2 regions of the Marivirga tractuosa DSM 4126 genome follow, and region 2 is predicted to be linked to the other one. Evidence: riboswitches for the same ligand, from Rfam matches in the RefSeq annotation. Region 2 holds a riboswitch; the other holds the start of a gene.
The links. A riboswitch is a leader RNA that binds a small molecule or an ion and turns the genes downstream of it on or off. The one in region 2 is predicted to bind thiamine pyrophosphate.
Positions count from the first base shown of each region.

Region 1: another riboswitch for thiamine pyrophosphate. It lies ahead of FTRAC_RS11635 (class I SAM-dependent methyltransferase); the one in region 2 lies ahead of FTRAC_RS16495 (TonB-dependent receptor).

Region 1 is NC_014759.1:2,746,430-2,762,726, reverse strand. It holds gene FTRAC_RS11645 (thiamine phosphate synthase) at 1-583, opposite strand, end outside; gene FTRAC_RS11640 (AIR synthase-related protein) at 580-1,644, opposite strand; gene FTRAC_RS11635 (class I SAM-dependent methyltransferase) at 1,644-2,369, opposite strand; TPP riboswitch at 2,414-2,507, opposite strand; gene FTRAC_RS11630 (DUF3179 domain-containing protein) at 2,917-4,086, shown strand; gene FTRAC_RS11625 (HXXEE domain-containing protein) at 4,118-4,678, shown strand; gene FTRAC_RS11620 (hypothetical protein) at 4,668-4,871, shown strand; gene FTRAC_RS11615 (elongation factor G) at 5,073-7,064, shown strand; gene FTRAC_RS11610 (hypothetical protein) at 7,280-8,680, opposite strand; gene FTRAC_RS11605 (hypothetical protein) at 8,707-9,327, opposite strand; gene FTRAC_RS19815 (hypothetical protein) at 9,537-9,707, shown strand; gene tnpA (IS200/IS605 family transposase) at 10,472-10,930, shown strand; gene FTRAC_RS11590 (ATP-binding cassette domain-containing protein) at 11,103-15,593, opposite strand; gene FTRAC_RS11585 (PAS domain S-box protein) at 15,946-16,297, shown strand, end outside.
Region 2 is NC_014759.1:3,870,431-3,886,727, reverse strand. It holds gene FTRAC_RS16500 (T9SS type A sorting domain-containing protein) at 1-3,190, opposite strand, end outside; TPP riboswitch at 3,374-3,468, shown strand; TPP riboswitch at 3,538-3,634, shown strand; gene FTRAC_RS16495 (TonB-dependent receptor) at 3,694-5,985, shown strand; gene FTRAC_RS16490 (DUF6687 family protein) at 6,050-7,105, shown strand; gene FTRAC_RS16485 (DUF5606 family protein) at 7,250-7,666, opposite strand; gene ftsZ (cell division protein FtsZ) at 8,139-9,710, opposite strand; gene ftsA (cell division protein FtsA) at 9,738-11,054, opposite strand; gene FTRAC_RS16470 (cell division protein FtsQ/DivIB) at 11,079-11,843, opposite strand; gene murC (UDP-N-acetylmuramate--L-alanine ligase) at 11,833-13,230, opposite strand; gene murG (undecaprenyldiphospho-muramoylpentapeptide beta-N-acetylglucosaminyltransferase) at 13,227-14,333, opposite strand; gene FTRAC_RS16455 (FtsW/RodA/SpoVE family cell cycle protein) at 14,334-15,515, opposite strand; gene murD (UDP-N-acetylmuramoyl-L-alanine--D-glutamate ligase) at 15,515-16,297, opposite strand, start outside.

The sequences.
Region 1 (16,297 bases), 1.1 Mb from region 2:
GGTCCTCTTCATTTAAGATCCCTGAAATAACCGCAATGCCATTGAAAGGTAGGGCCTTCAATTGCTCGAAATTCTCTTGATTGATCCCTCCCGAAAGAAAAATGGGCATATTGCTGATTTCCTTTGCTTTCTTGATGCTTTCGGGCTGCACAATATCGCAACTGTCAACCGAAGGAGATGGAAATACCGAGCAAAAGCTGATATAAGACAAGCTGTTTTGCTCAGCCATTTGCACTTCTTCCAGATTATTCGTGACCGTAAGGCCAATATACTGGCCTTTCAACTGGGGCTGAATACTTGGAAAATCGGCAGGTAGTCGGTCAAAATGTACACCGTCTAATCCTGTTTCCACTGCCAATTCCCAATCTTGATTCATGAGCAGCGGCACTTGAAAATCCTTTGTCAATTTTTTTGCTCGCTTTATAAATTCTAATTGCGTTTCCTTGTCCTGAGCTTTTGGCCAATGATCCCAAATCTGTACAATGTCAATGCCCCCTTTCAAAGCCGTATGAAGTTTATTCAACAAGCTATCATGCTCTTGACTAGGGTCAATCACCAAATAAAGTCCTGCTAGTTTTTTCATTGCCATCCTGCTTGAAATGCTTTGAAAAATGCGGCCCAATAAGGATCCACTCCATCAAAAGTAAAAGACCTCTGCTTGCCATTCGCATCCACTACTTGCTTTGCAGAACCTTCCTTGAAAACGCCAATTTTACAAGCTTCAACTCCTTCTTTAGAAAGGCCTTTGATCAAGCGGTCTTCATGTCCCGGCTTTACTGCCATCAACATAGAACCAGCACCTATGGAGATAAAGGGATCGATCTCAAACAGATCTGTAATCTGCTTCACTTCCTCATTGAGCTTAATTTTATCCAATTCCACTGTGAAACCGCAGCCGGAGGCATCTGCCATTTCATCCAATGCTCCTAAAATCCCGCCTTCCGTTACATCATGCATGGCATGCAATTCTTGGTTCGGTTCCAAAATGCTGGAGGCGGCTAAGGCTTCCTTCATTACAGAAAGATCCCAAAAGTTGTGGGCGGCAATTTTCTGAATTTCTTCACCGCACTTTTGACTGACCGTTTCAGGAAACGCATTGGCTAAAAGCGAAGAAGATGATAAAGCCGCATGTTTGGTCATGATAATGCTATCCCCTATGGCTGCATTATTACTGCTTAATATTTTATCTTTCGGAGCCTGCAAAAACATAGTGCCTCCTCCGGAAATGGTAGATTCCTGCCCCGGAATCTGGCCGGTATGGCCACCCGTAATACTAATGCCTAATTTTTTACAGAGTGCATCAATGTGACTCCAATACAAATTAAAATCTTCTCGCGTCAAGCTGACCGGAAGATTGAGCACAAACTGAGCAAACTGAGGTGCAAAGCCAGTGGTTGACATATCATTGGCTAATAAGTGCACGGATAAGTGTGCAGAAATTTCCATGCCCAGAGAAGGAATCAGAGATAGCGGATCGCTGGAAGTGGCCAGTGCTTTTCCATTGCCCAACTCAATTATGGCGGTATCAACGCCAAATCTCGGACCGCAAATCACTTCCGGTCTTTTTGCCCCACATTTATTCAGTAAATCCTCTTTAAAGACCTGAGCATCTACTTTTCCATATTGATCATCAAAAGCCGCCATCACACATCATTAAATTGTACATACAAACCAAAAAAATCGCCATAAGGTAATTTCCATTGCTGACGTGGAAACCACTTAGGTAAGCCAGTCGCATTCCACTGAATGCTATAATCCCGGTCAGGGAGCGCCTCAGCAATGAGTTCTTTCAAAGAAGCGGGCGTATAAAAGTTAGCCGTTACGTAATAATTGTTCTGCCCAAATAACTGCTGCACTCTTCTTCGCACTAATTTGGGTGTATTGCGGTTCATCATTCCGAAAATGATTCCATATTTACCTACTCTTGCGGCTTCACGGATTACCTCAATAGGTCTTTTGTAATATTCAAAAGTGGTGATGAAGGCGAGCGCATCAAAAGTATGATTTTTGAATGGCATATGATGGGAATCAGCTAAAACAAGATCTCCATCGAACAGATGAACACCCTGGGCCAACATAAAAGGAGAAATATCACCGCCTGTAGCCTGAATTCCTATTTCATGCCACCATCTGGTGAAACGGGTAGTACCACAGCCATATTCCAATAAGCTTTCAACTCGGCTGTCTTTCTTGATAAGTCCTTCCAACGTCTTTTTTTGCCAAACTTCCTGACGCTTATAGGGTCCTTCGTAATAGGCCTCGTAGTGGTCGGTATCATCTCTATTAAAAAACCACTCCTGTCTTCCTTGCCAATTGCGCAATTCACCGGTGGCGACATCGAATTTTTCCTTTTTTGAAATTTGAGTCATCGATCTAAGAATTTAAGATCTAGGGATGCAGGGGAAGATGAAGTTCGATTGGTTTTCACAATTCCTACGCTAGCATTACCTAGATCAGGTTATTTGGGTATAATCTCAGCCCTTCAGTTGGCACCCCATTTAAAATATAAGACGAAGCTAAGGATAATTAGATACTTACGCAATGCATTTAAAATTTATCCCTTAGGTATAGGGTAATGATCCAAGCGGATGCCTGAACCAGATGGTAGTTTGGCTGGACCGCCCTAGCGCAAGCGTCCGCCTGTGCTGTATAAAAGTGAAACCATCTAGTTCAAGCGTACGCTTGGACTGTTTATACTTGAAAAATTGCTCTGTTCCCATCTCATGATCAGGTAACTAGCTGAAAGATCATCACTTACACCACATTCCCAAGAAAATAGATTTCAGATAGCACTTCCAGAAGTCCCTATTTTTTAATAAATTTAGTAGAGCATCGGACATTTTCATTCAAGGAAACGCCCACTTTTAGATGCGGTGCTAATCCAATAGTTGGGTTTGAGCCGAAAATAGTAAGCTTATGGAATTAGTATTTTTTTATGGATTGGCTATTGCATCATTATTAATTGGAACTGCTGCCATTTACATGGCTTTAGTAGAAGCTTTTCCTTTAAGTTGGTTGTACTACCATTATTTTTTACGAAAGCCCCTCAATTGGTTCATTTTTATAGGGCTATTAGTATGGACAGGCGTAATTTTTTACCAAAGTAATGAAATGCCATTATGGGTCATTGCCCCCTTATTGATCACAGGACTTGCCTTGGTTTTAACTTATAAAATGCATCAGGAGAAAGCATTTCCTGCTGTGTTTTTTCCAGCAATGGCGAAAGATCCTAATCAACTACCTCTTGATGACCAAATGGAAATGGCCGTGATTGAATATGAGGGCATTACGAAGTGCTACCCCTTAGATTATGTCATTCACCACCACATCATCAATGACCATTTTGAAGATAAAATTGTAGCACTAACCTATTGTGCCATGTGTAGAAGCATCATCCCTTTTGATGTTACGGCAATAGGACCATTAAAAGTAGGCTCATTTAAAAATGCCAATATGATAGTGGCAGATGTGAGGACTAATACTTTCTTCCAGCAATCTACCTTTCAATCATTAATAGGTAAGCTGCATCCTTATGAGTTGACCATGATCCCATTTCAAATTCTTTCGTGGCTAGAAGTTAAACAAACAATTGAATCGCCTCAGGTCGTTAAAGTAAGCGAAAAAGATTTTAAGGATTTTGAATTACCAATTCCGGGTATTTGGAAAAAGTTAGTGGCTTCTGAAGCTACTCCAGGGCTGGCCTCAAAAAACCGTGATAAAACATTCCCTGCACGTACTCATGTAATTGGAATAACGGATAGCTCGATAAAAGACCGGTTGGTTTATTTAAAGAAGGAGGTATTATCAGAAAAGGTAGTGGAGAATAAGGAATACGGATTTGTCCTAATAGGGGCTGGAAAAACAGTAAATGCGTACAAAAATACTTTGAAAGCTCAAAAGCTAGCAATAAGATTAGACGGTAACGAATTAAGGGATGCAAACAGCAATACAAAGTGGAATATCAGAGGAAAATATATTTCTGGAGAGCTGAAAGCAGATTTGGAACCAATTGCTATTTCAGATGAATATTGGTTTTCATGGATTAAATTTCATGAACAATCGAAGCTCATTAGATTGAAAAGTTAATACTAAAATAGACACATAAATTAGAGTTGTTATGAAACATCTAGATATAATTGGTCCAGGCATCTTTATTATTTTCTTGTGTCTGATCACCTATCTTTTTGCAGGAAAAATTGGTCCCATAGTAATTGGGGGTGCAAGTGCTGGAGGTTTTCTTTTATACTTGAAAACCGGATATAAATACCGTTTTGACACCTCAAAAGTGATTGTAGCCTACTTGCTGACCATCATTTTTTTTATAATTCATGTGTATGAAGAATACATTTTTGGTTTTGAGAAAATTGCTTCTCAGCTAAGCGGACAAGAAGTTACTCAAGAAGGTTTGTTAACTTTTGCGGCATTTTTTGCGCCTATCATGTGGGTATCGGGTGCCATATTTATTATAAAGGAATGGGCTATTGGCTATTATTTTCTTGCCTTTTTCTTTGTGGCCATGACGATTGCTGAACTGACTCATTTTATATTTCCCTTCATTTTGTATGGAGAATGGCAATATACCGCAGGTGTAGCTACCGCAGCCATACCACTCATTCCGGCATGGTATGGATTAATAATCACCCTCAGAGAGACTAAAAAATTAAGAAATGAAACTTAGCAAACCAGTCTACTTATTTATTTTAATTATTTTCCTCAATAGGCCAGCAAGCGTTTGGGCTCATACTGGTGTCGATACTCATGCCGGCATGCTATCCAATATTATTGCCATAGGAATTGTGATGCTTTCTATTGCCATTTATCTATTAATTGACCAAGGAAGAAGGAACAAAACACCACGAAACAAAAACTAAGGGGAATATCAATTAAATTGAAGGATTTTAATGAGAAGTTGGGAAATCGCGCTGCTTAGTACCTCGTGCTTATTACATATATGAGATTAGTTGACTGACATCCCCAATAGTGCTTATTTGCTAGAACTGTCTCCTGACTCAATACAAAATTCTCTTCAAGCCCATCATAAATTCTAAGCAAAATGATAAGTTTGCAAGCGGATGTCCGCAAAACGAAAACTAACCATAGGAATATTAGCCCATGTAGATGCGGGCAAAACTTCATTGACGGAGTGCTTGCTGCACCAGGCTGGTGCGACTAAAGCACAAGGGAGTGTGGATAAAGGTTCTGCCATCACAGATGGCTTGGCGTTGGAGAAAAGCAGAGGAATTTCCATTAAGGCAGCTTCCGTAAATTTCAGCTGGAAACAAACGCAATTCCAGTTGGTCGATACCCCTGGTCATATTGATTTTGCGGCAGAAGTGGATCGGTCACTTTCCATTTTAGATGCGGTGATCTTAGTGGTTTCAGCTAAAGAAGGCGTTCAGGCGCACACTTTAAATTTATGGGAAAATCTGAAAGAGCGTAATCTCCCCGTCATCATTTTCTTTAATAAAATCGATCGAGATGGTGTTTTTCCAGAGCAGGTTTTTAATGATTTTCAGAAAGAATTAGGCGCTAAACTATTTGCTTTAAACCTTCCTGATTTATCGGATTCCCAGCAAATTCAAGTCATGCCTTTTGAAGCTTGCCGGAATCATACGGATCATGCAATTCTTGATAGCTCTCTAGAGAACCTAGCCGAATGTGATGAAGCTTTTCTGGAAAAATACCTGGAAGGAAATATTGGCGAAATGTCCACTATTTTGGCGCAAGCCTTGCCGCATATTCAAAACGGCAGTCTTCATCCTGTTCTTTTTGGAAGTGCTAAACTAGGGCTTGGGATTTATGAGTTATTAGATCAGTTAGAAAAGCTGATTTCTACTCCTCAAAATTATTTTTGTAATCCTGCTGCCAAGGTTTTTAAGGTTGAATTCCACGATAAACTCGGAAGACTCGCTTATATCAAATCTTATGGCGGTTTGCTAAAAACCAAAGACAGCATTCCTTCCCAGGAGATGGGCAAAGAAATTAAAATCAACCAAATATTTAAAGCCGAAGCGGGAGGATTGGAACAAGTCGCAGAGCTCAATCAGGGAGAAATCGGTTTGATCACTACCTCTGACATAATCTTGGCAGGAGATATTTTGGGCAATGAAAAACTAGCGGATTCCTATTCAAAAATCAGTAATGCCGTATTGGCGGTGGAGGTAAAAGCCGTAGAAGATAAAGATTATCAAAAGTTAGGAGAAGCATTAGAGATTCTTAATCTGGAAGATCCCATTTTAGATTTTAAATGGTTTAAGGAAGACAGAGAGTTTCACATCAAAATTCTGGGGCCTATTCAAACCGAAGTCTTAAAAGACAGCCTGAGCCAAAGGTGGGAAATTGAAGCAGAATTCCTTCCACCTAAAGTGATTTACAAAGAAACACCTGCTCAATCAGCCGAAGGCTTTGTCCGCTACTGGATGCCGAAACCTTGCTGGGCGATTATGACTTTCATGATTGAACCAGGAGAAGCGGGAAGTGGTGTAAACTTTGAAAACAAAGTTCGCACTAGCGATATCAGTCAAAAATATATTAATGAAGTGAAACGCGCCATTCCGTGGACCTTGAAACAAGGACTGCATGGCTATGAAGTAACCGATATCAAGATTACTTTGATCAAAGGCGAAGAGCATAATGTGCACTCGAATCCGGGTGACTTTTTATTAGCAACCCCAATGGGTATAATGCGAGGATTGGAAAATGCAGGTACTGATCTTTTGGAACCCATGTATGCCTTTGAAATCAAAGCCCATCAGGATTATCTTGGTTCGGTTTCTAGCGATTTAAGCCAGATGCGAGCTACTTTGGAAAGTCCTCTTTTCGATGGAGAATTTTTCATTTTGAAAGGTCGAGTTGCCGTAGCCGAAGCCATGGATTATGCCATCCAATTCAGTGCTACCACCTCTGGAAAAGGTCGCCTAAAACTCAGCTTGGATGGCTATGAAAAAACCACACTAACAGAAGAAAAAATCCGTCCCTACAAAGGCGTTTCACCACTTGATGAATCGCAATGGATTTTGCACATGCGCGGTGCTTTTAAGGCGGATGAGAGGATGATGGGTTAAAACAATCCACCCTCAGTCTGACGGTTGGAACCGACTGACCGATATAAGGAACTACCTAATTGAACAAAGCCGATCCTTGAACCATGTGCCAGAATGGAAGGCAATAGGATAGTAGAGGCGTCTACCTTAAGCTAATTTTGTAATTCGCTAGATAATATTTAGAATTAATTGATCAAAAGAAGCCCCTACTTAAAACATCAGTAGGGGCTATAGAATTATTTAAGAAGGTAAATGTCTTTAATTAATAGACCTTTACCGCCAATTTGATAGAGAACCTCTAAATTATCGTAGAGAAAGTTCCCAAATAAGGCCTCTTCATCATTCCCTATATCAGTGGTTTTAATAAACTGCTTTCCGTGATTTTTGGAATCATCGTAATATAAGGCAAGCTTAGATTTAGAGCTTTTTCTCATATTGTCTATATTTTCCACTTTTGCATTAGCCCCATCAGGACTGATTACAAATTTGAACATAGCAGCCGACAATCTTTGTGCAACACTAATGCTATAATTGATTGTACCATCAGGTAATACATTAAATGAAAGGCCTCTCATACCAGGGGTGCCGTGCTTATTGAAATGCTTATTATTGATCATCTCGGTATTATCAGTCAGCTCTTTTTTCCAGATTTTGTTCCCATTCAGATCATACTTTATCACGTAAGCACCTTCAAACCTTGCTCCTATGTTTCTAAATCTGTCTGGACCAAGTAAACCATATAGGTAAAAGTGATTACCCTTAAAGTCAACTCCCGTGTAACCACCTTCCGTTGGATATATATTTCTGTTCTGAGGATTAACAGTGTAATCTAAATTAGCTTGATCAGAGTAAATTTGAGCAGTAGTTTTATCTAACCGCGCGGGTCTAATAAAGGCCTCGTCAAGATTTACATTTAGCGTAATACTGCCTTTACGATTACCTGTGTTATCAAATGTGATGATACTTACCTCGGAAAAATTATTCTTATAATCAACTTTCTTAGAAGCTACGTAAAATTCTGAGTTTGTATGACCGATAAACTCCCAGAAAATTTCCTCTTCGCCTTCTACAGGAGGTAAATCTAATATTTTTCTAGAGTAGGAAAAATCATCAGCACCAAATGAATTAAGGATAAGTTTTTCATCTTTTTTCTTTCTGTCATGTTTCTGGTGACCATTATCTGTAGCTAAATAGTAAAAATAGTCATCATTGCAGAATATGGTTTGAAGTTCTTTTCCCAGTTCGTCCCTACCTTCTATTTCAAATTTCGTTTGCTTTCCTTCTGTGTCTAACTTACTAATATAGTGTGTTTTGCCATGATAGCCATTAGAATGAACCTGAGTTGTATAAAGAAATTTTCCTGATGGAGATGCTACCGTCTCGATAAGGGGGATACGAATATCTCTATAGGCCACATCTAAATCATTACTCCATTCCTTATCTAAGCTATTTCCATAACGGATGATTTTAATATTCATTCCCTTAATGGTAACGAAAGCAACACCATTTTCAACAGGCAGGGTTTTAAGAAGTCGTCCTTCTGTATTTAATTTTACTCTTTCTACATCCTGAGCTGACAGCTTGAAAAGAAGGAATAAGCTAAACAGTATTAGTAATGTGGATTTTTGATATCTCATTTGCATTGGGGGTTGTTTATTTGATTTTAAAATTTGACTGATAGTAAGGGTGATATACCCGCATAACTATTTAATGTGTTTTCTCCAAACTCTCCTGCGCTGTTAATAGAAAGTAAATAGAAGGCTTCTAGTCCTATGTACATTTCCTTAAATACTCTAAACTTTAGACCTGCTTTCGGCATTCCTCCTGCCCTGAACTGCAAAATGCTCTCTTCATTGACATAATTATTTTTAATTATGTTGTAATCATAAGTAACATATCTGAAGGTGAACTGTAATCCATAGGTTAAATAGAACCTTGAAGTCAAAGCAAAGTCAGCACCTTTTGATAATTGGAGATTGATAGATTGGAATTGCTTGTAAACTCTTTTTTCTGTATTGTTATCAGAGTCTATCAGCACAGTGTCTGTAGCAGGGCCTGCCTTGCTAAAACCTAGCTCAACACCCCACTTCGAAGTTTTTCTTTTGTAGGAATCTAAAGAATAATAGCCTAGCGTAGGAGCCGTGGCGGTATTAAAATAGTCTTTCTGTTCATCCAGTGGAGACTCAAAATAAGTCTTAAAAGAAATCATATTCGTTTGAGCGAGCAGATTCTGGCTAGAAATTAATAACGCAAAAATTAATAGCGTAAGGAATGGGTTTTTCATTTAAATGAGAAACTTAATCTTTAAAAAATAGTAACGGTTAACGTAAAATTTAAAACTAATGTATTAAAAATCAAACCTCAAACTTTTACCCTATTATTTAAGCGCTTTATTTATATTCAATAAAATTAGAATAAGTACAAGCATCTGGCTGTGCTGTTTTAAATTCAAAAATAAGTAAGCCAGTATTAGTACAAACAGACTTGAACTAAGTGAAAGGTCGAGTTGCCGTAGCAGAAGCCATGGATTATGCCATCCAATTCAATGCCACCACTTCAGGCAAAGGAAGATTAAAACTCAGCTTGGAGGGCTATGAAAAAACCACACTAACAGAAGAAAAAATCCGTCCCTACAAAGGCGTTTCACCACTTGATGAATCGTAATGGATTTTGCACATGCGCGGTGCTTTTAAGGCGGATGAGAGGATGATGGGGTGAGACTTTTTTTATTTTTTAGCAATAGTACAAAAGCTGAGTTCCAGCGGAACGACCTTACGGTAACAGAATCAGGTGAAGAGAACCCAAGTTCCGTAGGAACGACCTTCTGTGAACTGCACGATCAATTTACAGACTCAGCTGCTACCTAATAATAAGGCCGCTCCTACGGAGCTAGGTTATAGTATATAGCTATTGATTACCATATGTCCGCCCCGATGGGGCTAGGATTGGGCACAGGTTTACAAATAATGCTACCAAATGTTGCTTTAGCTAATCTAGTAGCCAGTAAAACAGGATGAAGCATCTTTGCAGTGAGATTTCTTGCTTGCTTTTATAATTGGCTCATAATCTAAGTTCCAGCAGAACGACCTTATGAGGAAGATGCACGATCTAAAGGTAATGGATGGGCTGCTGCGTATCATAAGGCCGCTCCTACGGAGCTACGTTATAGCTTGTAGCAACTGATTACCATAATTCAGTCCCCGATGGGGCAAAGGTAATGTACACATTAGCATATGATGCTTCTAGATTTTCGTTTAGTTTAACCAATCTGTCTGTAAGCATAAAATGAGGAAAGATCATGGAGGTGAGAATCTACAATTAGCATAAAAACTAAGTTTCAGCGGAACGACCTTATATGAGAAGAATTAGCCAGAAGTTTTAAAAATTAAAATGTAATGTTTAGTTTTTGAGTCCAAACAATTTCAACCATGGCCAATACCTATTCACAAATCAACATCCAATGCATATTCGCAGTGAAAGGACGAAAATATTTTTTGACCAAAGAAATACGAACAGAATTGTTCAGATACATGCATGGCATATTAAAAAATGATAATGCTTTTCCATTAGCAATCAACGGATGGAAAGACCAAATTCATGTATTTTTTGAACTATCCCCGAAGATGTCCATTGCAGACCATATGATGATGCTTAAATCCACTTCTTCAAAGTGGTTAAATGATAATTATTTTAATAATCGTGAATTTAGATGGCAAGAAGGTTATGGTGCTTTTTCTTACTCAAAATCACAACGGTCAAATGTAATTAATTACATAATGAACCAAGAGGAGCACCATAGAACCATGAGTTTTAAGGAAGAGTATCTGGGATTTCTTGAAAAGTTTAATGTTGAATATGAGGAGAGATATCTGTTTGAGTTTTATTGAGAGATTGGAGGCAATAAGGTCGCACCTACGGAGCTTGGGATTAGCTGACAGTTTTCAGTTACCATAAGTAGGTCCCTATAGGGGCTATTAACAGGCAAACTTTGGCGCTTAATTGGATCATGTTTATCTCTACCAAAATTGTAAGTTTTGAAAGAGAGCAATGACCACTTCATCAACTCAAAACTGTTCCAACTCCAATCTTCTCCAACAAATACAAATTATGGTCAATCACTAAAACATCATTATCTATGCTAAGCTTTTCTAAGATCCTGTAAAGCAGGTCTATATCTGCATAATGCAAGCCAGTACTCGGTTCATCCAAAATGAAGAGCTGATTTTTTGGAGTATCCTGTAGCCAATTTAACAGCAGAAGGCGTTGCTTTTCACCCGATGAAAGCGATTGTACAGTTTGCTCTAAACTCAAATGTGACAGACCTATTTCTTCTAAGCTGTTGAGGAAGTTAAGCCTAGAATTCGACACTTTGAAATCCGTAAACCAAGCTTTCAATTCCGTAATATTAAGCGCTAATATTTCAGCAATATTATTTCCTTTGATTTTGTATTTCAAAATGTGTTTTTGATAGCGCTTTCCATCGCAGTCTTCACATTTTTCAATGGCATTAGCAGCAACATCCAAGCTAGTTTCTACATAGCCTTTTCCTTTACAAGCGGGGCACTGACTGCTCTTGTTTTTGTAGGAGAAGTCGGAAGCCTTTGCACCTGTTTCAGATGCAGATATTTTCGTAATGTCTTTCAGTAAATCTAAATAGTCAACTAATAATGTGTCCGAATGGCTATTTAGTTTTTTAGGCTCAAAATACTCTGCACTGTCATATATTTTAGGAATTTCAATCTGCTCACAATTCACGGGACCTCCCTTTTGAATGCTTGGGATCAGGATGTCTTTAACCAAAGTGGTTTTTCCAATTCCTGATTTTCCTGTAAGAGCAGTGATGCTGCCAATAGGTAGTTTAAGCTCATCTCGCACCAAAGTATGTTTTGCTAGCTTACGAATATGGATATGTTTCTTTCCATCATTGAGCTGCAGCGCTTTGCTTGGCTCCTTCAAGAATGGGTGGCAATCATCTTGTTGCAGAAGCTCTTTAGTGGTTCCCTGATAGGTAATATAGCCACCCTGTTTTCCTGCCTTTGGACCAATCTGCACCAGATGATCTGCCGCATGGATAATGGCTTTGTTATGCTCAATGATAATGATCGTATTTCCTTTTTCGATCAGCTCTTTCAGAATTTTAACTAGATTAGGAATGTTATCATTCGATAAGCCTGCAGAAGGCTCATCCAATAAATAGGTGACCCCTTTTAGTGGACTATTGAGCTGTTTGATCAACTCTACCCTTTGGTTTTCCCCACCGGATAGAGTAGGAGATTTTCTGTTGAGTTGCAGATGGTCAATATGTAATTGCTTTGCCCGTTCAATGGTGTTGATTAAATGCGGTTCAATTTTAGCGAGTAATTTTCCGTCAACAGTGTTATCTGTATCATGTGCAGTTAACCATTTGCCCAGGGTTTTAAAGTCCATCGATTTAATTTCATGGATGGATTTATTATCTATAGTAAAAGCCAGTCTTTCTTGCTTTAATCCACTGCCTTCGCAATGGCTACATTTGCTATACGAAAACAATGAAGTCAGCTGGCTAATGTTTTTATTCTTTCTGGTTTTGTAATATTCCTCTTGCAAATATTGAAAAAGACCTTCCCATTTCATGTTCAAGTCTTGGGTGCCTGTACGTGTTTTCGTTTTGTATTCCCAGGTAGCCTTCCATACTTTTTCTCCTGTCCCATGAAATAGAATATCCTTTTGTACTTCACTTAATTCCTTGAAAGGCGTAGCCAGGCTAAAGCCATGTTCTATTCCAATTTTCTTTAAAATCGCCATGTGCTGACCAGCAGGATCCCCATAGTATCCAATGGCTTTATTGTGGGCAAAGAGGCCATCGGCTATGCTTTTGTTTTCATCCAATACCAATTTGTTCAAATCAGGCAATAATTCTTCACCTATGCCTTGACAAACTACGCATTTCCCCAGTTCGTGATTATTCGAAAAGTGACTGGCGGATAATTCTTCGCCTACATACTGCGCCTTTCGTGAAAAGGCAAAACGTAAGATTTTATCAATGCCCGTTTGCTTGGCTATGTCCGTTCTAATCGAATAGTTTTTTTCCTTTCGAGTAATGCAAATTGTAGGCGTAAGTCCTTCGATATGGTTGACTTCAAATTGAAAATTTACACCGACTCTTGACTGTTGATAACTAGAAAACTGCTTAGTCATTTCTTGCAGTCCGTAGCCATGCAAAGTGTCTATTACTAAAGAAGATTTGCCTGAACCTGAAATACCAGTAACTACAGATAATTTATGCTTGGGTAGTTCCAAGTTCAAGTCTTTCAGGGAATGAGTTCTAGCTCCCTGAATAATTATTTTTTCTCTTTGCTGATTCAGTTCTTCTTGAATTTCGACAGCTTGCATTTCCAGTGCGTTATCCACTAAAGTATCGCATCCTTTTTGGAAAAGTGCATGATTCTCAAAGCATATGATGCCAGCCGTTTGTTCCTTCAGTTCATGCAGTGCAAGGAGCAATTGTCTTACATTCTGTTGGTGCAATCCGATGCTCGGTTCTTCAAGTAACAAAAGCGTCTTTTTTGATTTCTTGGCAAAATGCTTGGTGAGTTTTATCCGTTGTGCCTCTCCACCCGATAAGGTATTGGAAGGTTGTCCCAATTTGATATAGCCTAAGCCTAACTGTAGCATCAAAGACAGGGTTTCAGTAATTTTCTTTTCCCCAGAGAAGAAATCATAAGCTTCTTCTATGCTAAGATTGTAGAGGTCTGCAATATTTTTTTCATTCCAATGCACTCGAAGCACTTCAGGCTTAAATCGTTTGCCGTTACATGTCGGACAAATCTGATTGATATTTCCCAGCGCGCTCATAGAAAGCGTAATAACACCTGCACCTTCGCAAGCTTCGCATCTTCCGGTTTTGTTGTTAAAAGAGAAAGCTCCCTTCGCTAGCTTTAATTCTTTTGCTTCAGAGGTTTTGGCTAGCAAGTCTCGTATTTTATCAGCTAGCCCAGTATAAGTTGCAGGATTACTTCTGGGAGTTTTTCCTATTGGCTGATCTGTTACGGTGAGTAAGTTTAAGTCCTGCTTTTCGCAAAAGCTCGAAATGCTTTGAAGCAGTCCAGGAGTTTTTCGGCTTATGACTGTCAATTCCTGTGCTTCTGGAGTAAACTCGGTTTCCGAGAAGTTTTTCGGAGGCTCAACATCAATTGAATTTCCCTGATTCAAGGCCTTCAAAGTTGGACTGTTTGTTTTCTGGGCCTTTAAAAAATCCTTGATAGAGCCATTGAAAATAACTTTCCCACCATGAACTCCAGCTTCTGGGCCCAGCTCCACTATCCAATCTGCCGACTTGATAAATTCTAGGTCATGCTCCACTACCATCACTGTATTTCCTCTTCGAATTAGCCGATCTAGAACGTGTAGTAAATATTGCTGATAGTCTGCCGATAAGCCAATTGAAGGCTCATCAAAAACATATAAAATGCCCTGAAGATTACTATTCACTTGGTTGATCAGTTTGATCCGTTGCGCATCACCGGAAGAAATTTCGGTGCTTGCTGTGCTCAACTGATAATCTTCCATGCCTAGCCGAATGAGGTCATATAACTGAATGGTGATCTTATCTGCAAGTACTTTTTCACCGGCTGAAAGTTGAAGCGAATTTAATTTTTTATACATTTCGCTTAACGAGAGCTCCATCCACCCGTGAAAATTTAGCCCTTGCCATTTGAATTTCAAATGCTCTGCTTTGATCCTTGCGCCTTTACAACTCGGACACACTTTTGAGCTCGCAAATTTCAAAATGTTGGGGTTTCTATCTCTTCTGAGAATATCCTGCATGATCGGCAGCATCCCCTTATAATAGCCCTCTTCTCTGGGTTTTGCCTTAATGCCTTGCCATCTCAATCGAGACTCCAAGCCATGTTTTCCATAAAACACTTTGAGCCGATTACTACCATTTAAAACGACATCTTGTTGCTCTTCCGTAAGATCCTTCCATGGAATATCTACATTAAAGCCATGCGCTTTGCACACCTTATTGAGTTCCTCTACGGTAATCTGAGAATAAACAATATAGCCACCAGGGAGGGTGGTGGTAATTGCCCCTTCTCTCAGCGTTTTATTTTCGTCTCCTATTAGTTTATTAAGGTCAATATATTCTGCTTCGCCAATACCTCGACAAACTTCGCATGCTCCCAATGGGTGATTAAAGGAAAATAGCGATTTGCTCATCTTTTCCTCAGCTGAATAGCGCGCAAATAGAATTCTAAAAATAGCCGTCAGCTCTGAGAGCGTACCAAAAGTGGTATTGATGGATTGGAAGCGTTTGGATTGTTCCACCTTAATCACAGGTGGTAAATCTTGTATTTCATCCATTTCCGCAGTGGGAATAAGTTGCCCATTTTGTTGGTTGTATGCCGGAAGACTTTCCAAGAAATAGCGATAGCCTTCATTGGCTATAACGCCCATTGCGAGAGATGATTTGCCGGAGCCCGACAAGCCTGTCACCACAATTAGTTGGTTTTCAGGTATTGTTAAGGAGATATTTTTAAGATTGTTTTGGTGGGCGTTTATAATCTTCATATTCTGCTTTTCTTTTAAAAATTTAAAGGTAATAAGAATATTACAGCATGATGATTCAACCTTAATCTTGTATTTTAAATCGATGATGATTTTGGCCCAGTTGGATGTGCTTTTTAAAAGAGAGGGCTAAAAAAATTTGGTCTCTAATAAATTAATGAAGATATCTAAGGCTGAAAAATATACTATTATGAGAAGAAATAGAGGATGGAATATTTCCGTCTCCCATTATAAAATGTATTTTGAAAGTTCGTTTTTATTTGTACTTTTAATAAAGTACGATACATATTAAACAAATCGTATTTTTCTAAATTTTGGCTGTTTCATTACCGCCAATTCGAACCGTGCAAGCTGAATGAAAAAACCTCAAATCCCCATAAACGAAAGAGATCGGCAAAAGGAGTTAGAGTCCTACCAAATCATTGGATTGAATGAAGAAGATGAATTTGATTTCATCACTTCGATGGCAGCAAAGATTTGCGAAAGCAAGATTTCGCTGATTAGCTTAGTCACTGGAGATAAGCAATGGTTTCTGTCTCATCATGGAGTAGAAGTTAGAGAGACGTCCAAAAACATCTCATTTTGCGCTCATGCTATTAACATTCCTGACCAAGCATTTATTGTCGAAGATGCTCGTCAAGATACTCGTTTTTTCGATAATCCAATAACTACAGGCGATCCAAATGTAATTTTTTATGCTGGAATTC
Region 2 (16,297 bases):
TACCATCTTTTATGGTTTCTTCCATAGACGAACTAGCCTGATAAGTTAATCCATCAATTGGGCTAAAAGAATCTGCATCTGTTTCTGATAATACAACCAAGACATTTGATACATCAGTGCTCACCCACTCTATGGTGGCAGAAGTATAGTCGATATTAGAGACTTTGATGTCACTAACCCTTCCTTTCACCTGTCCTGTCTTTGTAGGAATTAACATTCCTTTAAAACCAAGACTTTCTACATCAGAATCCTGTCCAGAAAATGTCTTTATGTATTTAATAGTAATAGCTCCAGCTGCATTAGTGGCCTCTAAGGCTTTATGTGGTAAATTTTCGGGGTAGCCTCTATACGGATACTTTTCCAAAATAGGAGCTGAGGTATTTTCACCATCATACACTACTAGTTCAGTTTCATTTAATTTAAAAACATGCTCCATCAAAAGACTTAACTTATCATTATCACCTGAAGGATAGTAGGTTACCTCATAATTATAAGGATCTTCTTGATAACCACTTAATCCGTTATGATCATAAAGTGGCGTTTTATTTGCAATTTGAGAGGTTCCATCACCAATTCGAACCGAGCCTGTGGGTAAAGTACTTGCTTTTGTGATATATGTGAGCTTATCATCATATCTAACGCCATATTCGTTTTCCCTATAGTAAACTGTATAAAAATAAAATTCTGTTTCCGCAGCTAATCCATTAACTGCTAAATTGGTATCAAATTTATCCTTTGATACAGCATATACATTGGGTAACAATTCATCTCCCTTGCCAAATTCAGAATTAGCTTCAACTCTTTTATCGTCAGTTAATACACCACTTAAATCTTCATAAGACAACTCTCGTGCACTGACCAAAAGGAGTAAGCCCAATTCAGTTTCAGAATAATAATCAGGAGAGGACATGTTCACTCTATTTAGCTCTAAGGCTGAGTTATCTCTTTGAACAACAGGAAAAGCAGTTTTATAAACTCTGTAACCATAAAAATCAGAAGAAGGGGCTTGATTCTTATTACTAAGCGTGCTTATATAATTGGCCTGTCCGTAAACAATCTCTGAACCATAAGCTTTATATTCAACAATTTTAATCTGCATATCCACAGCTGCATTTAGTCCCGTAACCGCTACTGAAGAAACATCTCCATAGCCGATAACATACACCCCAGAAGACACTTCCTGACCTAAACCATATATAGTGTTTGCCGTATAGTTAACGTTATTTGTAGGATTAAAAGATCCCAAATTATTAGTAGTTGAGGCTACAATAAGTCTGCCATCACCATCCCCTTTGGTGAAAGAAAAATCAATGCTAGAATCTGTAAAATCAATGAGTTGGATATCACTTGAAACCGTTGTAGGAGGAGCGTAAAACAATTCAACCTCAGCCACCCAGCCATCTAAATCAAAAGCGTAGGGCTCGAAATCAGAACTGGTAAACTTAAGTGTCATGTTTTCTCCAGTAGAAGTTACTGTTCTTGGTAAGCTCAAGCTAGTACCTGATAATGAGGTGATCAAATTGGCCGTGGTGTCTGTTCCATCAAAAATCCTTAATTCTTCGTAAGATCTGGTTTCAAACTCATTGAATGTTAACTTGATTGCTTTGCCTGCTTCAGCGGCATTTAAGGTTAAAACATTTTCTCTATCAGGAAAGTAAAATCCTTTACCCCCATCATCAAAAAACTGTTCCCCACCACTTACGGTAGCAGTTCCATTGTATGATAAATAAATATTTCCAGAATCAGCTGTTGTAGCACTTCTTGAAAATCCAGTAGAGGGAACATAGTATTTGATACTGGAATTATCTGGTGTTCTATTGACTTCTCTCACAGCAATTGAGTACTCTGTGCCTGGTAAAAGACCTTCTATTTTCACCAAATCATCACTCCCTTGATACATTACATAAGTATCCTGCCCCACCAGCTCACCATTTCCAAAAGTTTGATTGGCAGTATAAGCTACATCATTAACTGTGGTGATATCTGGAAAACCACCTTGTCTCATAAACACTATCCGCTCGGCACCATCTCCCGGATCTAAATCAATGTATAAGCTATCAGCGAAAATCTTAGAGTAGTAAAATGATCCATTGTCTGTAGGGGTTGGTACAGAATTAATTTCCCAACCGTTGACATCACCTATTAGCAAACTATTTTCTAAAGAAAAAGTGGCAGTACCTAGAAAATCTGATTCACTGATGTGTACATACTCACCTGAAATATTAATTCCTGTTCCATCAAAATTAAATTTTTCACCCTTTGTTGAAGATTCAAAAGTAATCACTTCTGATGATGTCCCATTTAAGGTTAGGTTTCCTAAAATAGTTTGTGTTGTATTGGCATCTACCAATAAATTAGCTCCTTTTACTACGGTAAAATTCTGGAAGGTATTATTACCACTAATTACAATATCGTTACCAAAGCCTGTTGGGGTTGTCACATTTACTGTTCCATAAGTCTTGCCGTATCCTTGAAATTCATCGCTAAAATTAATAGTGGAGTTATTTGGGATAACAGTGACAAAATCAGAGTTATTCATCGTCCACTTTTCAATATTGAGTGTCGCATCGGTAAGGTTCAGTATTTTATCAAATGAATACCAGAGGTAAACATTTTTAAAATTGAAAGTATTGGCACCAAAAATTATTTCCCCTTGAGTAACAAATAAAGAATGACCGCTAAGCCCATTTTCAATAGACCAAGATCCTTCGCCTGAAAATCTTACAGAAGCATCTTCTGAAGTATTCAATAAACCTGAGGCAATGTTTACTGTTTGACCATCCACATTTGAATTGAAATCTAATAATACTCCTGGCAACTCAAAACTTATATTGGCTGGAGCATCCATACTTCCATATATCTCAATATCAGGAATAGGCGACTCCCCTGAAAAGTCAACATTATAACTTACATTAGTAGCTATGAAATCATTTACTCTGATAATGTTGCCATCAACGGTTACCGTTTGTCCATCTCCAGAAAAAGAATTGGCATCAAAAATTACGTTATCAGTTTCTCCTGGTAGCGAGGAATGTACAGTACTGCCTCCAGATGAAGTTGCCCAATGATTGAGATCACTCCATGTTCCTGAACCACCAATCCAAAAGTAGTCAGCAGCATTAACGTTTAAAGCAAATAAAATGAAAAATAAAGACAATAGAGATTTGAGGGGAGAGTAAAAATGTTTCATTAAGAAGTATACTTAGTTTTAAAATTAGAACTGGATATTTTATACCAAACTTCAAAACTAATCCATTCATAATCAGCACCAAACTTCTTTTGTACAATTGTTCACATAATCATTGTAAATGAATAGAATACTTAAAATAGTACCAAAGAATTTGCAATCCCCATTAATCACCCCTATACTTGCAGCATCAATAAGGGGTGCCTTAAAATAACGGGCTGAGAATATACCCTGAACCTGATCTCGGTAATGCGAGCGTAGGAATTTTGAATTTAAATCAAGAAATAAATATAAAATTAAAATAGGATTAAGGAACAAAAGTTCTGGTTAATCCATTATGAAGACAAAGCGTTTCAACGCTGGGGTGCCTTAATACAACGGGCTGAGATCATACCCAATGAACCTGATGCCGATAATGCGGTCGCAGGGATTTTGGTTAAGGAAAATGAAAGGAGGTAATTACCCCGCCTCCATGAGTTTCACTAACAATTATTTAATTTATTAACATGTTACAATTATTTAAAAAAACGCTATTGACAGCAATAGCAGCACTTGCAGTGTTCACTGCTTATGCTCAAAACTCCATTACTGGAACTGTAAAATCAGAATCTGAAGATGAAATCTTAGTAGGTGCTAATGTAGTTTTATTGCCAATTTCTAAGGGTAGTACAACTGATAAGGATGGGGAATTTAAAATAAACAATATTCCAAATGGTGACTACACTTTAAAAGTTAGCTTTGTTGGCTACAAAAATTATGAAGAATCAATAAGCATTTCTGAAAGTAAATCCCTTAAAATTTACCTCGTGCCGGACAAACTACTATCAGAAGAAGTGGTAGTTAGCGCCATACGTGCCGACAAGCTTGCCCCTATCACTCAATCAACTTTAAGTAAGAAAGAGATCAACTCGGTATTTAACGGTCAAGACGGGGCATTTGTCTTAGAACAGCTCACACCCTCGATACAAGTAAATTCAGATGCTGGAACCCGCTTCACCAATTATGGAAGCATGAGATTACGAGGGATAGACCAGAAAAGAATCAATATTACACTAAATGGCGTACCTCTTAATGATATGATTGACCAAGGTGTTTTCTTTTCAAATTTCACTGATATTACTAGAAGCATGGAAAGTGTACAAGTGCAAAGAGGTGTAGGAACAAGTACAAATGGTACTGCCTCGTATGCAGGCTCAATTGGTTATGAATCAGAAGATATAAATACCGAAGATCCTGAGGCAACTGTTACTCTATTAGGCGGCTCATTTAATACTTGGCAAGGTACTGCTGAAGTTAAGACTGGTCTAATGGAGAATAACACAGCATTTTATACAAGATTAAGTAGAACATATAGTGATGGATATCGTGACCATTCTGGCAGTGATGCCTATTCCTTCTTTTTCAGCGGAGGTTGGTTTGGTGAAAAGGATATCGTCAAAATAAATGGTTTTAACGGTAGAACTAAAAATGATTTAGCCTACTCCCCTGTCCCCGAATCACTTATTGAAGAAGATCCACGGACTAATGTCAATAATCCTAATGACATTGATGATTTTGGTCAATCACTACTGCAATTAGAGCATACGCATTTTTTCAATAATAATTCAACTTTAACTTCATCCGCTTATTATGGGGCTGCAGGTGGTGATTTCCCATATACGTATAATGTCGATAGTGAAAACCTAGCAAGTATCAATTATCCGCTTTTTAATGATCATTATGGGGTGATGAGCTATTTTAATCAGAAATTTACTGATTTTGAATGGACTACTGGTATTCACGCCTATCGTTTCAATAGAGAAAATATCGAGCAATTGGTTCCCAATTTCAGCAATCCATACTATCAGGATCAATCTATTAAAGATGAGATCAGCGCATTCATAAAAGGAAGTTACAGAGTAGGTGATTTCAGTATACTGGCCGATGTTCAGGCTCGGTATGTTACCCTAGAAATGATTCCTGATACAGATTTTTTAGGAGAAGATCGCTCCATTCCAACATATGAATGGACTTTTCTAAATCCAAAAGTCGGAGTTACTTATGAAATCAACAGTAATATAAACGCATACGCCTCCTTTGGCCGCTCTGGTAGAGAACCAACAAGAAGTAACTATTTAGGCGATACACAAATAAATGCAGGAAACATAGACAGTTTACAAAATCAAGGTTTTGTACAGCCAGAATTTGTAAATGATTTTGAAGGAGGTTTACGATACAATACACAAAAAGCGAAAATAAATTTCAATGCCTTTTACATGGATTTTGAGAATGAAATTGCACCAATTGGAGAATTCATTCCACAGTATTTTATCCAGCTTTATGAAAATCAAGAATCCTCATTCAGAAGAGGAGTAGAATTAGATTGGCAGTTTATGCCTGTCGAAAATTTTACTGTATCGGGTAATGCAACATATATGCAAAGCATTATTAGTGAATATAGCCCTGAAGGAAGTAATGAAGTTTTTGAGGATATTAAAACACCCTACAGCCCTGAATATTTTGTGAATGCCCAAATCCAATATCACCCTATTAATCAATTTGGACTAAGCTTACACACAAGATTTGTTGGTAAAAGCTATACAGATCTGACAAATAACGAAGACTTCGTTTTGCCTAGTTACTCAGTAGCCAATGTTAAATTGTTCTCAAATATTTCAGAAAGCTACAGATTGGAAGTTGACATCAATAACATTTTCAGTGAACAGTATTATACTGATGGTGGATCGGTAGGTAATGAAATGGGGTTTTTCGTACAGGCACCAGCCCATTTTTACGCAACATTTATTGCTAAATTCTAAAAATTAATTCACAAGTGGTTAGGGATCAACACCCTAACTACTTTAATTTTTTAAAGGTATTGTTATGCAAAACAAAACATTCATTCCATTCTACGACATTAAAAAATGCCCTAATGAAGTATTGGTAGTTGATGCTCATCACCCACAGGGATTTGACTTATCGCATTGGAGAGGAGCACCCGTTCCTAAGAATTGTGAGGCAGATACCAGCACTGAAATTGTACTAAAAGCAATCCAAAACAAACTTCCAGAGTTAGATAAGAAATATGTCACCAATAATCATTATGATATTGATGGCTTTTTAGGCGTTTGGACTGTTTTCAATCCAAATAAAGCTTTAGCACATTATGATCTATTAACTGAAATGGCTCAAGTTGGGGATTTCAGAGAGATTAATTTTGATTATCCTGATTGGAAGAAAGCATTAAAATTAGTCTGCTGGCTGAATGACGAAGAAGCTGAATTATTTTACCCACCTTTTGGAGCACCGGAAATAGCAGAAAAGGAAATGGAAGCTTGCGTTCCCAAATACATTCATTTTTTAGAGGTTTTTAGCAAAGTTGTAGATTTGCCCTTAGATAAGATTCCAGAGACAGAAGAATTCAATTTAGTCTTGAATCATCTTGAAAAAATTGATAAACAAGAAACAATTGATGATCTCAGAATACGCATTCTACATGCCAAGGAGCCGCTACATTATTATGCGCTTTACAGCAAAAGTCAATCATCTGACATCGTCATAAGTATTTATTCAGATAACCGATATGAATTGGAATTTAAATACACTACCTGGATTAATACCACAAGAAAGCATTATCCAAGAATCAGTATGGAAAAACTATGCGACCAATTAAATAAAATCGAGGAAAGCGAAAAAAAATGGGAAGCAGAACATTTTACCGATACAGCTCCAATTCTTCGTTTGAAAGGTGCAAAATTAAGTAAGAAAGAACGTTATCAAAGCCCATGTTTTCGACCTATCTACTCTTCAAGTATTAGCCCCGATGATTTTCAGAAGATTTGCACTAATTACTTTAGAGGGCATTATAAAATGCTATCAAAAGGAGAAACTTTGGATTGGAAACAGGTTAGAAAATTGAATGAAATGGTTTTTGCTTAAAAGATAGGTTTTCAATCATATTTTAAATGGTCGGTGTACCACCGACCATGGATACTGCCCCGGTCGGTGGCACACCGACCGGAAACTACAAGCAATTATTTAAGTAAACCTGATAGGTCTAATTTACTATTTCCAAATATCAACCTATTCCTTCTCCTCTCCCTTAGCAGTCAATACCTCAGGTGCTTCTTTTAATAAAACATTATACCAGCTCACTAATTTCTTCACATCAGAAGGATAAACCTGATTCTCATCATAATTCGGCAAGATGTGCTTTAAGAAAGCCATGATTTCTTCTTTTGAAGATTTCGCATCTATCCCTAAATCATCACCAAACTCCTCATGCATGGTATTAAAAATCTTCTGCAAAGGAACATTCCCTTCTGCATCAGTGGTATAAATAGAGATTTCGTCCAGAATGGATACTCTATCATGGGCATGAGCCACTAGCTTTTGCTTTTTCTCATCCAATGATTCTAAAATAACGCCTGTTCTTGAAGGTTTTACAACCTGATACAAACCGCCTTTTCCAGTAACTGATGCAATATCTTTTAAAGTCATGATTTATTGTCTTAAAAATTAATGGACGAATTTAGTGCAAACATTTCCGTTTTCACAAAATTGAGGGCTCGAATTTATAGGAAATTTAAAATTGATTAAAACCACCAAGCCAGCTAATTAATGACAAATAATTCAGCTAAAGCTGAAATGGGGTAACCACAGAGTTACACTGAGGATTTCACCATGGACACAAAGAAATGAAATGCTATAACTGATTTTTACAATTAAATGACAAAACATAAAACAAATGTATCTTTAGTCAATCCAAAAAAGAAATTCAAGGATAGCTCAATTATTCCCCTTTGTATTTTCGTCATACTCTGTGAAACTCCGTGATTATCCTTTGTGTCCCTCGCGGTTAAACCAAAATAGCCTTTGGCTGTTGTATTTCATTTGTGGTTAACAAAAAAAGCAGCCTCTTAAGAAGCTGCCTTGTACACCTGTTTATTATGACTTACGGGATTCAACGAAATTAATCTACATTATCATGCAAGAACTTATTGTTGCCCAATATTTGATTGTCATCATTCAAGTTGAACCTTGAAATGTTTTTCTCTGAAGAATGTGGCACATCTCTTAATTTCACCTGTTTTCTCTTATAAGCAGGAACTTCCATTTGCTTATAAGCTTCAGGAGTATTGGTATGCCCACCGTTTAAGTTCTTCAGCTTTTCAATTCTCTCAATAGAACGCCTTTTAAGCATTTCCTGACGTTCCGCTTCTTTCTTCTCTATGTCATCCTGACTTTCGGATTTATCCACAATATCATAATCATTAGACAAACTTTGAGTGAAATCATCCGCATAATCATTTTCCTCATCTACATAATCAGGTTCTTCCTCTTGCTTTTTTGATGGAAAGCCAAAAGAATAGCCTCTTTCTTCATCAGCCTGAGGTCTAGATTCTTGCGTATTCTTCTTTTCGAAAGTAAAAGGGCTAGGATCATTTTTCGGCTCTGGTTTAGACTTTTCTTCCTCTTTTTCATTACCAAAAAGTGTGATTTGCTTATTAGAATCTAAATCATAAACCTTTCTGGCTTCTTGATGCGGTATGGCATTTTCCTTATAACCACCTTGATCAAAACCAGTTGCTATGACCGTGACAGACAAGCCTTCTCCCAAAGATTCATCCATTCCATGTCCAAAAATAACTTCAGCTTCATCACCAGCTCTTTCCTGAATATAATCTGTGATTTCAGTCAACTCGTCCATTTGCAATTCAGCTTTTTCACCTGAAATGATGGACAATAGTATTTTCTGAGCACCTAAAATATCAGTATTATTCAGTAGTGGAGAAGACAATGCTTCTTCGGCTGCTCGTAGAGCTCTACCATCTCCTTCAGTTCTGGCAGATCCCATTACGGCAGCACCTGCATTTTTCATTACCGTTTTGACATCTTCAAAATCCACATTTACCTGACCTGGAACTGTGATGATTTCCGCAATACCTTTGGCTCCGGTGGTTAATACATTATCTGCCTTAGCAAATGCATTTCCAATGGTCAGATTACCATGAATTTCTCTCAATTTATCGTTGAGAATTACCAAAACAGTATCACAATTTTCTTTTAACTGACGGATACCTTCTTCGGCTTGCCTAACCTTTTTCTTTCCTTCAAAACTAAAAGGCGAAGTAACAATCCCCACAGTCAGAATATCCATTTCTTTGGCAATACGGGCAATAACAGGCGCTGCACCAGTTCCTGTTCCTCCTCCCATTCCTGCCGTAACGAACACCATTTTAGTATCATTACCTAACAAATCACGGATTTCTTCCTTGCTCTCCAGCGCAGCATCTTTTCCTTTTTCAGGATTAGCACCTGCACCTAACCCGCTCGTTAGATTGGTTCCAATTTGCAGCTTATTAGGCACAGGACTTGATTTTAATGCTTGAGAATCTGTATTGCAGACCACAAACTCCACATCCCTGATGCCTTGGTTAAACATGTGATTAACAGCATTACTGCCACCTCCACCAACACCTATCACTTTAATGATAGATTTATGGTGTTTTGGTATTTCGAATTTATAAGCTCCTTCAGTCATAATATTCGTATTTAAATTCTTTCGATATTAATAGTCATCTTTTTCATCAAAATCATCTATCAAAAAACTTTTAGTTTTATTGATAATTTTTGAAAAGAAGTCTCCTTCTTTCTTTACACCTTTCTGCTTATGGTTGATAAACATATTCTGATTATTCAACTTTGCTTCAAGGTATCTGTTTTCTCGCTCATCAATGGAACGATAACCTGCCAATACTAATCCTACAGATGTGGCATACATTGGGCTTTTCACAGCCTCTATTTTTGTTCTTCCTAAATGTTCGTTTGGATAACCAATTCTAGCATCCATTCCCGTTAAATATTCAACTAGTTGTCTGGCGCTGTGCATTTGCGAACCACCCCCAGTGATCACAATTCCACCAGCCAAACGACCTTCATAACCAGATGCTAATATTTCAGCATGCACCAAATCAATGATTTCTTCCATTCTGGCTTCCACTATATGGGCCAAGTTTTTGATGGAAATCTCTTTTGGTGCTCTATTTCTTAAACCTGGAATAGATACGATTTCGTTTTCACTTGCTTCAGTTGAAATCGCCCTACCGAATTTGGTTTTCAATAATTCAGCTTGCTGTTGCATCACCATACAACCCTCTTTTATGTCAGAAGTAATGATATTACCTCCAAAAGGAATTACACCAGTATGACGAATAATATTTTCATGGAAAATGGCAATATCTGTTGTACCACCCCCAATATCCACCAAGCAAACACCGGCTTCTTTTTCATCATCCGATAAAACTGCCAAGCTGGAAGCCAGTGGTTCTAAAATCATATTTTCAATATCCAAACCTGCTCTTTTTACACATTTCTGAATATTGTTGATAGAATTAATATCAGCTGTGATAACATGAAAATCCGCTTCCAATCGAATGCCTGTCATACCCACAGGATCTTTGATGCCATCATCATAATCCACCGTATAAACCTGAGGCATTACGTGGATGATTTGATTTCCAGCAGGAATTACCATGCGGTGCATATCGTTCGTTAAGCGATTTACATCCTCCACTGTAATTTCTTCATCTCTATCGTCACGAGTTATGCTTCCTCTTTGGATAGAACTTCTAATATGATGACCAGCTATGCCTACATTCACCACTTTTATGTCGATACCGGAATTGTCTTCGGCTTCTTCCACCGCCTTTTTGATTGCCAAAATGGTTTTTTCAATATTGATGACTTTGCCTTTCACTACGCCATCAGATACGGCTTTTCCCATACCCAAAACATCCAGTTTACCATAATCATTTTTATGGCCCACTATCACGCATATTTTGGTGGTTCCTATGTCTAATCCGACTACTATTTTATCATTTTGCATGTCCATGTATCAACTAAGGTTATTCTATTCACAAATGATTTGTTCTTTAAATTGTAAATTTACACGATCGTATCGATTCCACCCTCTGTCTGGCAGTATCTTATCGTAAAAAATTTTAAGTTTCGATAATTTATCAGAATAATTATATACCGTCCCAAATTCGATCAACTGTTTGGTTACTTGAGGGTATATATTGATTATTCCTCTTTCATCTACTTCCAATTGTGCAAACTGTGCACTCCAAAATTTATCTTGCTCTATAAACTTTATAAAATGAAATAAATCTTTACCGGCATCATCTGCCAGCATATCTTTCTCTATATAAGCATTAAAAAAGTCACCAGACAAAACCATAACACGAGCGGTAAATCTATCCGACACTGGTAGAATTCTTCCTTGATCGCTTATGTAATGATCTGCGCCATCTGGATTAAATATTCTAGCAATTGGTCTGGCTTGTACCGCATCCACCATCATATTTCCTTCTAAATCTCTATATACTTCTGCCGCTTGAATAAACTTATGAGCATTCACTCTCTCTTCCAAATCTTTTAATTTGAAATTTTCATAAGGCAGATTCATGACCATTTCATTGCCATCATTGGTCAATAAACTATTAATATCAGCCTCATTAATAAAGAAATTCCCTTGCTGATTCTTAATATTTATAATAATTTTTTTACACAAAACTTCATCCTGCTTTTTGCCAACAAAGCCGATGGTTACCACAAACAACAAGATGGGCAAAACAATCTTCAGGACGATATTTAAACTCTTTTTAAGCTGCATGCTCAGTATTAAACATTTCTTTTAATGGTTCAACTAATTTATCTATATCTCCTGCTCCCATTGTTATGAAAACCTCAAGATCACGATTGCTTAAATATTCTACTATAGAATCTTTTTCTACTTTATATTTTTCATCCGCTTGAATGGACTCCAATAAAATTTCACTGCTAACTCCTTCAATCGGCAGTTCTCTAGCTGGATAGATGTCCAACAACATCACCTCATCAGCCAAACTTAAACTTTGAGAAAATTCCACTGCAAAATCTCTAGTTCTAGAATATAAATGAGGCTGAAACAATACGCTTACCTTCTTTCCAGGATATAGTGCCCTTACTGAAGTCAACATAGCTTTTATCTCACTAGGATGATGTGCATAATCATCAATAAACACAAAATCATTTCTTTGAATTACATATTCAAATCTGCGTTTGACTCCTTGGTAAGTTCTAATTCCTTCTAAAATCTCTTTATCACTTAAGCCTAATTGATTTGCAATGGCAATGGCCACTACTGCATTTTCCACATTGTGGAAGCCAGGAACAGATAACTGAAATCCTTTAATAACTTTGTTATCAAGCGTAACATCAAAAACAAATTTTGCATCTTTCACTTGAACATGTAGTGCTCTAATATCCCCAGCATTTAATCCGTAAGAACTAGGTTTTGCTTTAATCCTTTTAGTAGCTATTTCTTCCCATAATCCATCTTTAATATAGATTTGACCAGAAGGATTTACGTTTTCCAAAAAGAGCGAAAAAGACTTCTTCAATTCTTCTAATTTTCCGTAAATATCTAGATGGTCTGCATCAGTAGAAGTCACCACTGCCACATTAGGTTTTAAAGTCAGGAAAGATCGATCAAACTCATCCGCTTCCACCACTATAATGGCCTTTTTATAATCACTTTGATTCATGATCATATTGGTATCATAATTAGTAGTTATTCCGCCTAAAAATCCAGCTATATCCTTCTTACCACTTTTTAGCAAATGGGCAATCATTGAACTAGTCGTAGTTTTTCCATGAGTACCTGCCACTGCTACGGTAAACATTCCTTCCGTTAATTTCCCCAAAACCTCAGATCTTTTATAAAGATTAATTCCCTTTTCTTTGAGATAATTAAAACCTTTATGGTCTTTTGGAATTGCAGGAGTATAAACAATCAATACCTCTTTGCTATTCTTAAATACAAAGTCAGGCATTTTTTCAATTTCATCTTCAAAATGAATTGAAATGCCTTCACTTTCCAGTTGGGTGGTTAATTTGGTTGATGTTTTATCATAGCCATAAACTTGCACCCCATTATGGTGGAACCAACGAGCCAAAGCACTCATGCCTATGCCGCCAATTCCAATGAAATATGCGCTATGTATATTTTTTATCTTCATTCAATCATTTTAAAAATAATCGACACTATATTTTCTGTAGCTTTTGGTTTAGCCATCTTTTTTATGTTTTCAGAAAGCTGCTTTTGCTTTTCAGTATCTTTTAATAATTCAAAAGCCTTCGGTAACAACTCCTTAACAGCCTGAGCATCCGTTACCATTAAGGCTGCATCTTCTTGAGTTAATGCTTGAGCATTTTTCGTTTGATGGTCTTCCGCCACATTTGGCGAAGGCACAAAAATCACTGGCTTACCAACAACTTGCAATTCAGAAACTGATAAAGCACCCGCTCTTGTTATAATAATATCAGCAGCAGCATAAGCTTCATCCATATTTTTGATAAACTCCAGAACTTTCAATTGCTTTTTATCAGCATTTTCAAATCGAGTCAGCATTTCGTTATGATAAAGCTTGCCTGTTTGCCAAAGTACCTGACAATCTTCTTTTTCTAATATATCTAGATTTTGCGCTATACTTTCATTTATGGTTCTTGCTCCCAAGCTTCCGCCTAAAACCAAAATTGTCTTTTTACTTTCGTCTAAATCAAAGCTTTTCATAGCTTTTGATCTATCAGGTAAATCCAATAGGTTTTTCCTTATTGGGTTTCCAGTTAAATTCAATTTTGAGGCTGGAAAATATTTATCCATTCCTTCATAAGCAACGCAAATCTGCTTTACTTTCTTTTTAAGCCATTTATTCGTTAAGCCAGCATAAGAATTCTGTTCTTGCAAGAGACACGGAATTCCTAAATTGGAAGCCGCTCTTAAGGTTGGCCCACTTGCATAACCTCCTACACCAATTACGGCATCAGGCTTAAAATTCTTTACTATTTTTTTAGCTTGCCTTAAGCTATTCAAAAGCTTAAAAGGGAAGCTCAAATTTTTCAAAGTCAAACTTCTCTGAATACCCGCTATTGGTAATCCAAAAATCTTATAGCCCGCTTCTGGCACTTTTTGCATTTCCATTTTACCTTCAGCTCCCACAAAAAGAATTTCTGCATTTGGTAGCTGCTTTTTGATTTCATCCGCAATTGCCAAGGCAGGAAAAATGTGACCACCTGTGCCGCCCCCGCTTAAAATAAATCGATATGGTTTTTGCATATCCATTTAGGCTGCTTCTTTTTTAGGTAAATTAGAAAATTGCTTCTTACTCAGCGCATCGGGCGTTTCTTCAATTTCTCCGCGACTTACGCTCAAAATAATACCCATTGCCAAACCTGTAAATAAAAGCGAGGTTCCTCCCATACTTAAAAGTGGAAGTGGTAAACCCGTTATTGGCCCTAAGCCAACTGCTACACCCATATTCACCATAGCCTGAATGACAATGGCAAAACTTAAGCCTGCAGAGAGTAATCCACCATAAGCCCTACCACTGGCAGCGGCAGCTTTCATGCCTCTATACAGTAAAGTGAGATATAATAGAATTACAATCCCTGCCCCTATCATTCCATATTCTTCAACCACAATGGCAAATATAAAATCCGAAAAAGCTTCAGGTAAAAAGTTTCGCTGACTACTATTCCCAGGTCCTTTTCCTGTTACTCCGCCAGTTGCAACTGCTATATAAGACTGTTGCGCTTGAAAAGGAATATTTTCTTTGTTAATAAAATTCTCAACACGGCTAATAGCGGTTTCACCCCTCTGTCCTACCACCATAGCAATACTTACTGCAAAAACACCAACAAAAGCTAGCATTGCTAAATATTTAACCGGAATTCTACCTATGAATAAAAGCAACATACAGGTCAAGAATAATAATATAGCCGTGGATAAATTAGTCATGGCTATTAAACCACAGATGACACCACACCATAACAACATAGGAATCAATGCCTTTTTAAAGTCATGAATATTTTGCTGCCTCTTAGATAACATCCCAGCCAAATTGATAATCAAGGCTAATTTTGCTAAATCAGATGGCTGGAATGATTGATTAATAAAAGGAATAGTGATCCATCTTGAAGCGCTATTCAAATTCACACCAAACTGCCAAGCAAATATCAAAAGCGGAACTGAAAGCCATAAAGCCAAGCGCGATATTTTGGAATAATATCTATAATCTACCTTATGAGCCACCCACATAGCAAAGAAACTCAAAAACACTAAAAAGCTATGGCGTAGTAAATAGTATTCCGTATTGCCTCCATATTTGAAATAAGCAATAGTACCAGTTGCACTATAAACCACTAAAATACTGAGCATACCCAAAGCGAAAACCACCGACCAAATTACGGGGTCTCCTTTTAGGTGCTTATCAGTCCAAGCCTTTATGTTTTGAATATTTATCATTACTGCGATAATTTTTTCAGTTCTATTTCTCTTTCCAATAATTGGAATGCTAATCGGAATTGATTCCCTCTATCTTCATAATTCTTAAATAAATCAAAGCTAGCACAAGCAGGAGAAAGCAAAACGACTTCCCTGTCCTTAGATAACTTATATCCCATTTCTACAGCATCCTGCATAGATTGTGTTTCTTCTATTATCGGGCATCTACTTTTGAAATGCTCCTTGATCTTCTCATTATCTTTTCCAAGACAAATAATAGCTTTCACATTTGTACTCACTGCATCCAATTGACTATAATCATTTCCTTTATCTACACCACCCACTATCCATATTATTGGTCTGGTGAAAGCATCCAAAGCATAGTAAACAGCATCAACATTGGTAGCTTTAGAATCATTTATAAATTCGATTCCATGAATATTCCCAACAGATTCCAATCGGTGTTGAATACTTTTAAATTTCGGAAGGCTTTCCGAAATTTTATCATTCTTAATTTTAGTGAGTTTAGCAGTTAAAATAGAAGCCATGGCATTAGTCTGGTTATGTTTTCCTTTTATAGTTAGTAAGTCTTGTGAAAAAGTATGTCTTTGTTTATCTAGATTGACGATAATACCAGATGGATTAGCATAGGCTCCTTCATAGGGTATATCTTCAAATTTAAATTCTAATAATTTGGAAGAAAACGGATGTTTGACTTGGTAATCATGTATCAGTTTATCCTCTGTATACAATAGCGCAAAATCTTCTTTTCCTTGATTCTTGAATAAAGAGAATTTTGATGC